DNA from 3 places in the Rheinheimera sp. NSM genome. Region 2 is predicted to be linked to each of the others. Evidence: predicted binding sites of a transcription regulator. Region 2 holds the regulator's gene; each other region holds the start of a gene.
The links. The regulator sigma-54, encoded in region 2, starts transcription at its own class of promoters, with help from an activator protein. The targets are predictions, from matches to a motif close to TGGCANGNTNCNTGCTT.
Positions count from the first base shown of each region.

Region 1: ACTZWV_RS03990 (TorF family putative porin) is a predicted target of sigma-54. The motif match lies at 2,647-2,663, and genes of this name have one in related genera.
Region 3: ACTZWV_RS02515 (PEP-CTERM sorting domain-containing protein) is a predicted target of sigma-54. The motif match lies at 2,497-2,513, and genes of this name have one in related genera.

Region 1 is NZ_JBQTCI010000001.1:899,795-904,018, forward strand. It holds gene ACTZWV_RS03970 (hypothetical protein) at 1-477, shown strand, start outside; gene ACTZWV_RS03975 (Dam family site-specific DNA-(adenine-N6)-methyltransferase) at 484-1,359, shown strand; gene ACTZWV_RS03980 (DUF2970 domain-containing protein) at 1,304-1,531, opposite strand; gene ACTZWV_RS03985 (hypothetical protein) at 1,531-1,788, opposite strand; gene ACTZWV_RS03990 (TorF family putative porin) at 1,930-2,610, opposite strand; gene rpe (ribulose-phosphate 3-epimerase) at 2,844-3,518, shown strand; gene trpS (tryptophan--tRNA ligase) at 3,626-4,224, shown strand, end outside.
Region 2 is NZ_JBQTCI010000001.1:423,951-428,174, reverse strand. It holds gene lptC (LPS export ABC transporter periplasmic protein LptC) at 1-181, shown strand, start outside; gene lptA (lipopolysaccharide transport periplasmic protein LptA) at 171-659, shown strand; gene lptB (LPS export ABC transporter ATP-binding protein) at 656-1,378, shown strand; gene ACTZWV_RS01870 (RNA polymerase factor sigma-54) at 1,428-2,912, shown strand; gene hpf (ribosome hibernation promoting factor) at 2,938-3,225, shown strand; gene ptsN (PTS IIA-like nitrogen regulatory protein PtsN) at 3,233-3,706, shown strand; gene rapZ (RNase adapter RapZ) at 3,703-4,224, shown strand, end outside.
Region 3 is NZ_JBQTCI010000001.1:567,587-571,810, forward strand. It holds gene ACTZWV_RS02505 (glycine C-acetyltransferase) at 124-1,320, shown strand; gene tdh (L-threonine 3-dehydrogenase) at 1,336-2,361, shown strand; gene ACTZWV_RS02515 (PEP-CTERM sorting domain-containing protein) at 2,573-3,112, shown strand; gene ACTZWV_RS02520 (S8 family serine peptidase) at 3,318-4,224, shown strand, end outside.

The DNA.
Region 1 (4,224 bases), 480 kb from region 2:
GAAGCGGCGCCGCAACCCATGCCAACAGTACAAGATGAGATTGTTGTCGCTGAAATCGATGATGCAACGTCTGCAATAACGGACGATAATCAGGCTACTGTTGTAGTTGAACCCGCCGAAGTTGAGACAACGCCACCGCCGGCAGTAGACTACTTGTTTGACGAAGTGCAGTTACTGGCCGCAGATAAGCAGCAGGTCGCATTGCAGTTGGCGGTATTATCCAGCGATGCCGCATTACAGCGCTTTAAGTCAGCTTACCCGCAGCTGATGACATTAACTTATCAGCGTAGCTGGCAGGGCAAGATGCAGTTGGTGTTGCTGCTGGCACCTTTTAGTAACGCCACCGCGGCTAAAGCAGAACGCGACCAGCTGCCTGAAGCATTGCAGGCTACCGGGCCTTTTGTTAAAACCATGCAAGCGGTGCAGGCGGAAATAAAAGCGCAGCAGCGTAATCAGCAAAGCGCCGGCATGGAATAGCGGGCAATGCAGGTAGCCAAGCGCAAAAGCCGTGCCTTTTTGAAGTGGGCCGGTGGTAAATACAATTTAGTCGACGCCATATGCCGTCATTTGCCGCACAGCGAGCTGCTGATTGAACCTTTCGTCGGTGCGGGGTCGGTTTTCTTAAACACTGATTTTCCCCGCTATCAGTTAAATGATATCAATGCAGACTTAATCAGCCTGTATCAGCTAATCAAAACGCAGCCGGAGCGCTTTATTGCCGATGCCCGTGACTTGTTTACTCCATTAACGAACCAGCGTGATTGTTATCTGAATTTCCGGCAACAGTTTAATCAAAGTACTGATCTCTATGAGCGGGCGCAGCTATTTTTGTATTTAAACCGGCATGGTTACAACGGCTTGTGTCGTTATAACTTATCCGGCAAATTTAACGTGCCCTTTGGTAGTTATAAAAAGCCGTACTTTCCTGCAGCAGAATTATATTTCTTTGCGGAGAAAGCCCAGCGCGCTGAATTTAGTTGTAGTGGGTATCAGCAGGTGATGCAAGGTGCTCAAGCCGGCTCTGTCATTTATTGTGATCCGCCTTATGTGCCACTGAGTAAAACCGCCAGTTTTACCGGCTATGCCCGCGAGGGCTTTGATCTGGATGATCAGGCGCAGTTGGCTATTTTGGCAGAGCAGGCGCAGCAACGTGGTGTCGCAGTGGTGATCAGTAACCATGATACAACCTGGACGCGGAAAATTTATCAGCCTGCGGTATTACACAGTTTGCAGGTGGGGCGCTCTATCAGTCAGAAGGGCGCGACTCGTGGCAAAGTAGCAGAGCTTTTTGCGGTATACCGGCCTAAGACAATACCCATGACACCACAAGTAATAGTGCTACCACAAAAAGCAGGGTAAAAATAACCCCGGTAATAATGTAAGGTAGCGGGCTGCCGGCAGCAAAATCTTGCTGGCGTTGTTGCTCAGATTGCACGCCGGCGAAAGCACCCAGTACCGCTTTAATAACCTGCAGTATCCCCGGTTTTGTTCTTGGCGAAGGCTGATCTTTTTCGTGATGGTTAGGTTGCATCAGGGTTTTTGGGTCGGACTAAGTCTGCTTAACAATTCCAGCAAGTCAACAAAGTGAAATTGTGTCGAGCGGCTTTTACCACGGAACCAGCTCAACCAGCTTTGCTCTGTTGCTTTATAGCAATCTTCAATTGCAGAAGGCGTTGAGAGCGACTGACATTGCGGGTTGGTTGCTATTGAAGGCAGTGAAATACAAACGGCTGCGACGCAAAGTGCGACTGAAATAAACGCTGCTTTATAATAACCGGTAAATTTCATGTTAAATCCGTTTGTTTATCAAAACGCTTCGATAATAAAACATTGGCGTTGTCGATACAAGCTGATTATTTATTCACCGCTTAGTAAATATAACCTTTATTAATGCTACCGGCACCGTTAGTGCCGGTAGGTTATTCAATATCAGAAACTTTTCGAAATGGAGAAAATAACCCGGCTGTCCGCCAGGTAGGAACCGTCAATGTCAGTATCAACATAGGCTAAACTTAAACCGGCGCCCATTACTTCAGTACTGATACCAACACTCCAGTCCAGATAGCTGGCACTGCTATCATCATATTCATTCTGCCCCACATGTAAGTCCAAACTCAGGTTTTCCATCAAGGCATAGCTGTAATTGGCATACAGATAGTAATAGTTGCCGCTGTTAGCATAATAATCATCACTGTAGGCTAAACCGAAAGTCAGATCTTTATATGATAAAGAGCCATAAATTTCCCAGAAATTTGAACCGGGGATGGCGGTATTTGGATATCCGTAGCGCATAATACCAACGTCGGTTGACCAGTCGTCATTAATGGCGCCACTCCAACCTAACATTACATCCAGCTCTAAGGTACCTTCGGCCAAAAAATCAACGTTTGAACCCCAAACTGAAACGTAAAAGCCGGACTCGTCAGTGAGTGATAAGCCACCTTGCAAGGCTGGTGCTTCTTCGGTTTGTGAAACACCGCGGAAGGCATAGTCTGAAGCGAAAGTAATATCTCCGCTCAGTGCTACCGCGCTGGCAGTAAAGCTGCCGGCCGCTAATCCCAGTAACATCATGCTTGTTGCTAACGTCGTCATTTTTGTTGCTATTTTCATTTTATTTGCCCTTTTCTCTGTTCCCTCGCTTTTGGGTTCCAAGATATATGCCATATGGTTTTATTGTTTTAATTCATGTGGATAAGTAAGTCAGGTTTTAACTTATGCAACTGCTTGTGCTAAGTTGGTGCGCTACTGCTCGTTTTCTGGGCGTTAATGCACTGCGGCATAACCGTGCATTTTTATGCCAAATTCAGTAAAGTTCGCCTACTGTGCTTAAACGGAAATCTGCTATGCAACCTTATTTAATTGCGCCTTCTATTTTGTCTGCTGATTTTGCCCGGCTTGGAGACGATGTGGCGGCGGTATTAAAGGCTGGCGCCGATGTAGTGCACTTTGATGTGATGGACAATCATTATGTGCCTAATCTGACCATGGGGCCCATGGTGTGTCAGGCGCTGAGAAATTACGGCATTACCGCGCCGATAGATGTGCATTTGATGGTAGAGCCGGTTGATGCGCTGGTGCCGCAATTTGCACAGGCCGGTGCCAGTATTATTACTTTTCATCCGGAAGCATCGCGCCATATCGACCGTACCTTACAGTTAATTAAAAGCCACGGTTGTCAGGCTGGCTTGGTATTTAACCCGGCTACGCCTTTGAGTTATCTGGATTATGTACTGGATAAAGTGGACGTGGTGCTGCTGATGTCCGTTAACCCGGGCTTTGGCGGGCAGAAATTTATCCCTGCCACCCTGGATAAGCTGGCAGCAGCGCGCAATATTATTGATGCCAGCGGCTTGCCGATCCGGCTGGAAATTGATGGCGGCGTAACGGCGGATAATATTGCGGACATCGCTGCTGCCGGCGCCGATATGTTTGTTGCCGGTTCGGCCATTTTTAATGCCGCGGATTATGCTGAGGTGATTACTAAGATGCGCCGGCAATTGGCAAAAGTGGCGCGTTAAGCGGCTTTTTTACTGTTGCAACGCGCTGATATGGTTATAATGCTGCTCTTCAAACCGGTCTGCACCGGCCTGTCATTAACAATACAGCCTTTAAAGTGGATACAACTATGAGCAATAAGCCAATTGTGCTAAGTGGTGCACAGCCATCCGGACAACTTACCATAGGTAATTATCTGGGGGCACTGCGCCAATGGGACAAAATGCAGGATGACTATGATTGCTTGTACTGTATCGTTGACTTGCATGCTATTACCGTACGGCAAGACCCGGCCGCGCTGCGCAGTGCCTCGCTCGACAGCCTGGCGCTGTATCTGGCCTGCGGCATAGATCCAAAGCGTTCTGCCGTGTTTCTGCAGTCGCATGTGCCGGAGCACAGCCAGCTGGCCTGGGTGCTGAACTGCTACACCCAGTTTGGTGAGCTAAGCCGGATGACGCAGTTTAAAGATAAATCGGAGCGCCATACGCACAACGTTAATGCCGGCTTGTTTACTTACCCGGTACTGATGGCGGCGGATATTTTATTGTATCAGGCGAACCAGATTCCGGTAGGGCATGATCAAAAGCAGCATTTAGAATTAGCCCGTGATGTGGCAACACGCTTTAACGCGGTGCACGGTGATATTTTTACGGTGCCGGAGCCTTTTATTCCGCCGGTAGCAGCGCGGGTCATGAGCCTGCAAGACCCAACGAAGAAGATGTCTAAATC
Region 2 (4,224 bases):
ACGCATAGACACAGAAACATTGGAAATGTTATTTCCGGACAATACCTTGCAAAACGATGCGCCGGTATTTATTCAGGGCAAAGGTTTCTATATTAACGGCAGTGGCCTGCGGGCTGATTTGACCAATGGCAGCTTACAGCTGTTACAACACCAGCAAACGGTATACCAAAATGACCAATAAAATAATTTCTGTTCTGTTGCTGCTAAGCAGCAGCGTGGTAGTGGCACAGCAGCCCGACTACAGCCAGCAAATTCAGATAGATGCTGATAACCTGGCGTCGTTAAAAGAAAACGTGCTGACCTATCGCAACAACGTGGTGGTTACTCAGGGCTCGTTACAAATGAAAGCCGATCAACTGGAAATTAATGCCAGCGCCGGTAAGGGCAAAGAGGTTTATATCGCTACCGGCAGCCCGGTTAGCTATTCGCAGCTCATGGCTGATGGCCAGCCGGTGACCGCCAAAGCCAACGAAATACGCTACGAACCCGCCAGCCGGATGCTGACGTTAACCGGCGATGCCGAACTGGCGCAAAGTGGTAGCGTAGTAAAGGCCTCGACAATAAGGTATAACGTAGAGAAGCAGGAGCTTAGTGCCGAAAGCAATGAATCCAAACGCGTTACCACCATCTTTACGCCAGAGGAAAAAAATAATCCATGAAGTTAGTTGCGTCCCATCTGGCCAAGAGTTACAAAGGCCGGCAGGTTGTTAAAGATGTCAGCCTGGAGGTGAATGCCGGGCAAATTGTCGGCTTACTTGGCCCTAACGGAGCCGGTAAAACCACTACTTTTTATATGATTGTTGGCTTGGTGCCCTCTGACAAAGGCACTATCAGCCTGAATGACAAAGATATTACCTTTGATCCGATCCATGCCAGAGCCAGGCAAGGCATTGGCTATCTGCCGCAGGAAAGCTCTATTTTCCGCAAACTTACCGTACATGACAACCTGCTGGCCATTTTGCAAACCCGCAAAGACTTAACACCGGCCAAACGCGAAGAAGTAGCAGACGATTTGCTGGAAGAATTCCATATCGGTCATATTAAGAACAGCCTGGGCATGAGCTTGTCCGGTGGCGAGCGCCGCCGCGTAGAAATAGCCAGAGCTCTGGCTGCCAACCCTGCATTTATTCTGCTGGACGAACCTTTTGCCGGCGTCGATCCAATTTCTGTACTTGATATCAAGAAAATTATTCAACATCTGTGTCAACGTGGTATCGGCGTGTTAATTACCGACCATAATGTGCGTGAAACACTGGATGTGTGTGAAACTGCTTATATTGTCAGCCATGGTGAGTTAATTGCGTCAGGCCCGCCACAGGAAGTACTGTCGAATCAAAAGGTACGTGATGTATACCTGGGTGAGCAATTCAGGCTATAGTTAGCAAAAAATAATACCAGCGTGTCATTCAGGAGAACGGTAGAAGTAGATGAAGCCCTCTTTGCAACTTCGCTTAGGACAGCAACTAACCATGACGCCGCAGTTACAACAGGCTATCCGCCTGTTACAACTGTCGACGATTGAGTTGCAGCAGGAAATTCAGGAAGCTCTTGATGCTAATCCGTTATTGGAAGCAGAAGACGAGCACGATAGCTTTGACACCGCCCCCAAAGAACCACAACAACAAGCTGACAACGGTACTGACGTCGACCATAACCCTGACGATAGCTACGAACCGGCAGAGCCGGACAGCAGCGAGTCGATGACCGAACAGAATATTCAGGAAGATCTACCGCTGGATAATAACTGGGATGATTTAGTCAGCGCCGCCCCGGTAAGTGCCGGCAACAACAGCGGCGATGAAGACCATGTTTATCAGGGTGAGACCAGCGAAAACCTGCAGGATTACTTACGTTGGCAAATGCAACTTACCCCCTTCTCTGACACTGACCGCGCCATCGCTGAAATCATCATTGAAGCCATCGACGAAAACGGCCTGTTAACCATCAGTTGTGAAGACATTCTCGAATCACTCGGCGTCGACGACATTGAAGCTGACGAAGTAGAAGCCGTGATTAAACGCATTCAATTATTTGACCCAGTCGGGGTTGGCGCCCGTTCGGTACAGGAATGCCTGTTGGTGCAACTACGTCAGTTTGATCCCGACACACCGTTTTTAGCCGAAGCCCGCAACATGATCAGCGAGCATACAGAATTTTTAGCTAATCGCGACTTTCGTTCTTTGATGCGAGTGACTAGACTCAAAGAGGATGAGTTAAAAGAAGTGATGCGGCTGATCCACAGCCTTAACCCAAGACCAGGTGCCGACGTTATCCGTGAAGAGCAGCAGTATGTTATTCCGGATGTCAGCGTGCAGAAAGTAAAGGGCCGCTGGCAGGTAGAACTTAACCCCGATGCCATGCCAAAGGTACGGATAAACCAGCAATATGCCGCTATGTCACGCACCGCAAAAAACAGTGCCGACAGCCAGTTTATCCGCTCACATTTGCAGGAAGCGAAATGGTTTTTGAAAAGCCTGGAAAGCCGTAATGAAACCTTGTTAAAGGTGGCGAACTGTATAGTGCAGCAGCAACAGGCTTTTTTTGAACACGGTGAGGAAGCCATGAAACCCATGGTGCTGAACGATGTAGCGGAGATGGTAGGCATGCACGAGTCCACCATTTCCCGTGTTACCACGCACAAGTATATGCATACACCACGAGGTATATTTGAACTTAAGTTCTTCTTTTCCAGTCATGTTAGTACGGAGAGCGGCGGTGAGTGTTCTTCCACTGCTATCCGGGCTTTTATTAAGAAATTAGTGGCGGCGGAGAACCCGGCCAAACCGCTGAGTGACAGCAAGATGGCTGACATTCTGCTGGAACAAGGTATTAACGTTGCGCGGCGCACCATTGCCAAGTATCGCGAGTCGTTGTTTATTCCGCCGTCAAATCAACGCAAGACCTTGCTGTAAATAAGCCTAAAGAAGGAATATGTCTATGCAAATCAATCTAACCGGTCGTCATGTTGAAATCACTTCAGCCTTAAAAGAATACGTAGACAACAAGTTCGCTAAACTGGAACGGCATTTTGATCATATAAACAATGTACATGTGATCCTAAACGTGGAAAAATTGAAGCAGATCGCCGAAGCCAAGCTGCACCTGAACGGTGGCGAAGTGTTTGCCGTATCTGAGAATGAGAACATGTATGCTGCAATTGACCAGCTGATAGACAAGTTAGATCGCCAGGTCATTAAGCATAAAGAGAAAATAGCCCGACACTGATTAGATGATGATGAATTTAACCTCTATGCTTGCCGAGAACTGCACTAAAAGTGCAGTTCTTTTTAACAGCAAAAAGCGCATTCTGGAATATATCGCTGAGCTGGCTCACCAGCAACTGCCGGATATGACAGAGTACAGTATCCTTGAAGCGCTGATGACACGTGAAAAGCTCGGCTCAACCGGCATAGGAGGTGGTATTGCTATACCACACGGCAAGCTAAAGTGTGTAACACAGCCAATGTTGGTGTTTGTCGTCAGTAAAGAAGCCATTCCGTTTGACGCCATCGACAACCAACCGGTAGATATCTTCTGCGCCATTTTAATCCCGGAAGATCAGTGCCAGGCACATCTGAGCACTCTGGCCGGCATAGCACGGCTACTCAGCCAAAAAGAGCTGACGAAAAAAATCCGCCATGCTGAAACTAACCAGCAGTTGTACCAGCTGTTAGTGGAGTACAGCGCTATGGAACCGGTAAAATGAAGCTGCTGGTAGTAAGTGGTCGCTCCGGCTCAGGCAAGTCTGTTGCACTGCGTGTGATGGAAGACCTTGGCTACTACTGTGTCGACAATATCCCGGTAAACCTGCTTCCTACCCTTGCTACCACAGTAATGGGCCAATATGAGCGTGTTGCCGTCAGTATTGACGTGCGCAACCTGCCACAGGACCCCGATGAACTGGCAGACATTTTATCTTACCTGCCACGTAAACTGGATTTAACCATCCTGTATCTGGATGCCGACCACGCCAGCCTGATTAAACGCTTTAGTGAAACGCGCCGGCTGCATCCGTTATCGCATCAGGCCATGTCGCTGGACGAAGCCATATCGCGTGAACAACAATTGCTGGATCCGATCTCCAGCCGTGCCGATTTGTATATCGACACCACTGATTTGAACGTGCACCAGTTAGCCGAACAATTGCGCGAGCGTATTCTCGGGCAAAAAACCGGTCGGCTGGTTATTCTGTTTGAATCTTTTGGCTTTAAATACGGCATTCCC
Region 3 (4,224 bases), 140 kb from region 2:
GGCTAAACTTTACAGCAGCAGGTCTGAACAGCGCTTAAGTTAACGTAAAAGCGCTGCAGCCTTGCGCTATAAGCTTTACAATGGCGCCGTTTTTCTGACCCTCACCCCGTAACAGGAGGCTTTATGCGCAATGGCGCTTTTCTGCAACATCTACAACAACAAATAGACGATGTAAAAGCAGAAGGTTTGTACAAGGCAGAGCGTATTATTACGTCACAGCAAAGTGCTGACGTTACCGTTGCTGGCCAACAAGTGCTGAACTTTTGTGCCAATAACTACTTAGGTTTGGCCAATCACCCGGATTTAATTGCCGCCGCGCAGCAGGGCTTGCAAAGCCATGGTTTTGGTGTAGCGTCTGTGCGTTTTATCTGCGGTACCCAGGATATTCATAAAACGCTGGAGCAAAATATCAGCGCATTTTTAGGCACTGAAGATACCATTTTGTACTCTTCCTGCTTCGATGCCAACGGCGGCTTGTTCGAAACGATCTTAGGCGCCGAAGATGCTGTCATTTCTGATGCGCTGAACCACGCTTCTATTATTGACGGTGTGCGTTTGTGTAAAGCTAAGCGTTACCGCTACGCCAATAACGATATGAGTGAGCTGGAAGCGCAATTAAAACAAGCTGATGCCGATGGCGCGCGTTTTAAGCTGATTGCCACCGACGGCGTATTCTCGATGGATGGCGTAATCGCCGACTTAAAAGCTGTGTGCGATCTGGCCGATAAATACGGCGCTATGGTGATGGTGGATGACAGCCACGCTGTGGGTTTTGTTGGCAAAAACGGCCGCGGCACCCATGAATATTGCGACGTAATGCACCGCGTTGACATTATTACCGGCACCCTGGGTAAGGCCCTGGGCGGCGCGTCCGGTGGCTATACCTCCGGTAAGAAAGAGGTGATTGAATGGCTGCGTCAGCGTTCACGGCCGTATTTGTTCTCTAATTCTTTAGCGCCGTCTATTGTTACCGCCTCTATTAAGGTGTTGGAGATGTTGGCCTCCGGCGATGCGCTGCGCGCTAAGCTGTGGGATAACGCGAATTACTTCCGCGAAAAAATGTCTGCCGCCGGTTTTACTCTGGCCGGTAAAGACCACGCCATTATTCCGGTAATGCTGGGCGATGCCAAAGTTGCCGCAGAAATGGCCAAACGCATGTTGGCCGAAGGCATTTACGTGGTGGGTTTCTCTTTCCCGGTAGTGCCAAAAGGCCAGGCGCGGATCCGCACACAAATTTCAGCAGCACATACAACAGAGCAACTGGATAAGGCAATTGATGCCTTTATCCGTATTGGTAAAGACATGGGCGTGATCGCATAAGGGCGGGGCGTGAAAATGAAAGCATTAGCAAAGTTAAAAGCAGAACCGGGCATTTGGCAAACCGAAGTTGATAAGCCGCAAGTAGGCCCGAATGATGTGTTAATCCGCATTAAAAAAACCGCCATTTGTGGCACCGACGTGCATATTTACAAATGGGACGAGTGGGCGCAAAACACTATTCCGCACGGTATGGTGGTGGGCCACGAATATGTGGGTGTAATAGAAGGCATGGGCTCGGAAGTGCGCGGTTTCAGCATTGGTGATCGTGTCTCCGGCGAAGGCCATATTACCTGTGGTCACTGCCGTAACTGCCGCGCCGGTCGGGTGCATTTATGCCGCAACACTATAGGGGTAGGGGTTAACCGTGCCGGCTCTTTTGCCGAGTATCTGGTTATTCCGGCCTACAACGCCTTTAAACTGGCGGATAATATTCCGGATAATATTGCCGCTATTTTCGACCCGTTCGGTAATGCCGTGCATACTGCCTTGTCGTTCGATTTAGTCGGAGAAGATGTACTGATCACCGGCGCCGGCCCCATTGGCATTATGGCCGCGGCAGTGGCACGCCACGTGGGTGCCCGTCATGTGGTAATTACCGACGTTAACCCATACCGGCTGGAACTGGCGCTGAAAATGGGCGCCACCCGCGCGGTGGATGTTAGTAAGCAAAACTTAAAAGACGTAATGAAAGAGTTGGGCATGACAGAAGGCTTTGATGTGGGCCTGGAAATGTCCGGTGTACCGGCGGCGTTTCGCGCCATGCTGGATACGATGAACCACGGTGGCAAAATTGCCATGCTGGGTATTCCGCCTTCTGATATGGCGGTGGACTGGAACAAAGTGATCTTTAAAGGCTTGGTAATTAAAGGCATTTATGGCCGTGAGATGTTTGAAACCTGGTACAAAATGGCCAGCTTAATTCAGTCCGGGCTGGATTTAACACCCATGGTAACGCATGAGCTGCCGATGGAGCGCTTTCAGGAAGGCTTCGACATTATGTGCTCCGGCCAGTCCGGCAAAGTGGTATTAAACTGGTCATAATCAGCCAGCATAGCAACAAGGCGAACTCCGGTTCGCCTTTTTTATTGTCTGCTTTTTATACAGCAACTTGGGCTGCGCGTTACAAAGTAAAGATTAAAACTAATTAAGCTATTGAATTTATTCAGCATTAACAATTGGATTACTTTATGCATTGGCTAACTTGCAAGCAATTGCATATTACATAATCAATAACAAAATTAAGAGGTAATCCATGTTGAAGTCCATCCTTATCGCTTTGTCTGTACTGTTGCTCAGCGCTGTCACCTTGTCGCAGCCGGCACAGGCTGGCCCCATACTGACGCAAGAATTTCTTGCAGAAGATGCCGGCGGTGAAATCATTAGCATTGGCGCCATCAGTTTTGATACTGACGACCTTGATGAATGGTTCCCCGGCACCGGCGACTTGCTAGCTTGGGAAAGTTTCACCCTGTTCGGTTTTGAAATAGATACCAGCTTATTCTTTGTCAGTGTTGGCTTTAACCCAGAAGACCTTTATGCCGGTCTCGAATTCATCAGCTTTGATGTTACCGATGTTGGCATGACCATGGCGTTTCAGGGCTTTTTCGATCTGAATGACCAGAGCCTTCCGCCGCAGTTTACCATGTTTAATTTTATCAGCGGTGAGTTAACTGTGTCAGATATCTTTAGCCCGGGCCAGGTCTCGGTAGTGTCCGCTCCGGCGACTATATGGCTGCTGTTTGCTTCAGCAGGAGGCTTATTGTTACGTCAGCGCCGTCAAAATATGGTTTAGCTGGCATTGTCAGCTTTTTTTGCAAGGTGCCGGCTCGCCTACACGCCAACCTTCGGCACAGCATTGAGCTAATGCTGTGATATGGGGCGATAACCGTGCTTTTGCTGAATAACTGGCTGTCTGAATTTTATACAGTTGTTGGCGCTATGTTTGCCGCAGTAATACCAATATTGCGGTGAGATAAAACAATAAACGGAGATACAAAATGCCACGTAACAATTTTATGTCCGCAACGGCCTGTGCCGTTACGCTGGCTATCGCCGGGATTCACACCGGTGTGATGGCGAATAATTATCAGATAGAGATTGACCGCACCGCGCTGCAACAAGCCGGTGAAGATACCGAAGCTGTACCTTATATCGTACAGGTTAAGGGTAAAAGTGGTGTAGAAAAAGCTGAAGAGCTGGGCGAATTATTACCGGCAGCGCAATCTGTCACCGTTGGCCTGAACCGCTACAATGCGGCTTCAGCGCGCATGCTCAGCTACACCAATGGTTTAAAGCATTTCCATCAACAATTGGCTGCGCAAAATGGCGGCGGCAAGCTGCTCTACTCTTACACCCATACCTTCAACGGCTTTTCGGCGAAAATGACCGCAGCTCAGGCTGAAACGCTGCGTAACCATCCGAATGTAGCCGGAGTGTGGCGCGATGAAGCACAGCAACTGACGACGTCAAATACGCCGGCCTTTCTTGGCTTGACCACAGGACCGGACGGCTTGCATGTGCAGGGTGTTAAAGGAGAGGGGGTGGTAATAGGGGTAGTGGACAGCGGCATTTGGCCGGAACACCCCAGCTTTGCTGATGATGGCTCTTACGCGCCTTTAGCCGGTTGGGCCGGTGCTTGCGATACTGGCGAAGACGCCGATTTTAGTTGTAACAACAAACTGATCGGTGCGCGTTATTATAAAGAGTCGTTTGAAAGCGTGTATCAGTTACAACCCGGCGAGTTTGTCTCACCAAGGGATGCCGATAACCATGGTACTCATGTCGCCTCAACTGCCGGTGGTAATGAAGGTGTTACTGCTGTGTTGAACGGCACTGACGTGGCAACCGTGTCCGGCATAGCGCCACGCGCCCGCATTGCGATGTATAAAGCCTGCTGGAACAGCA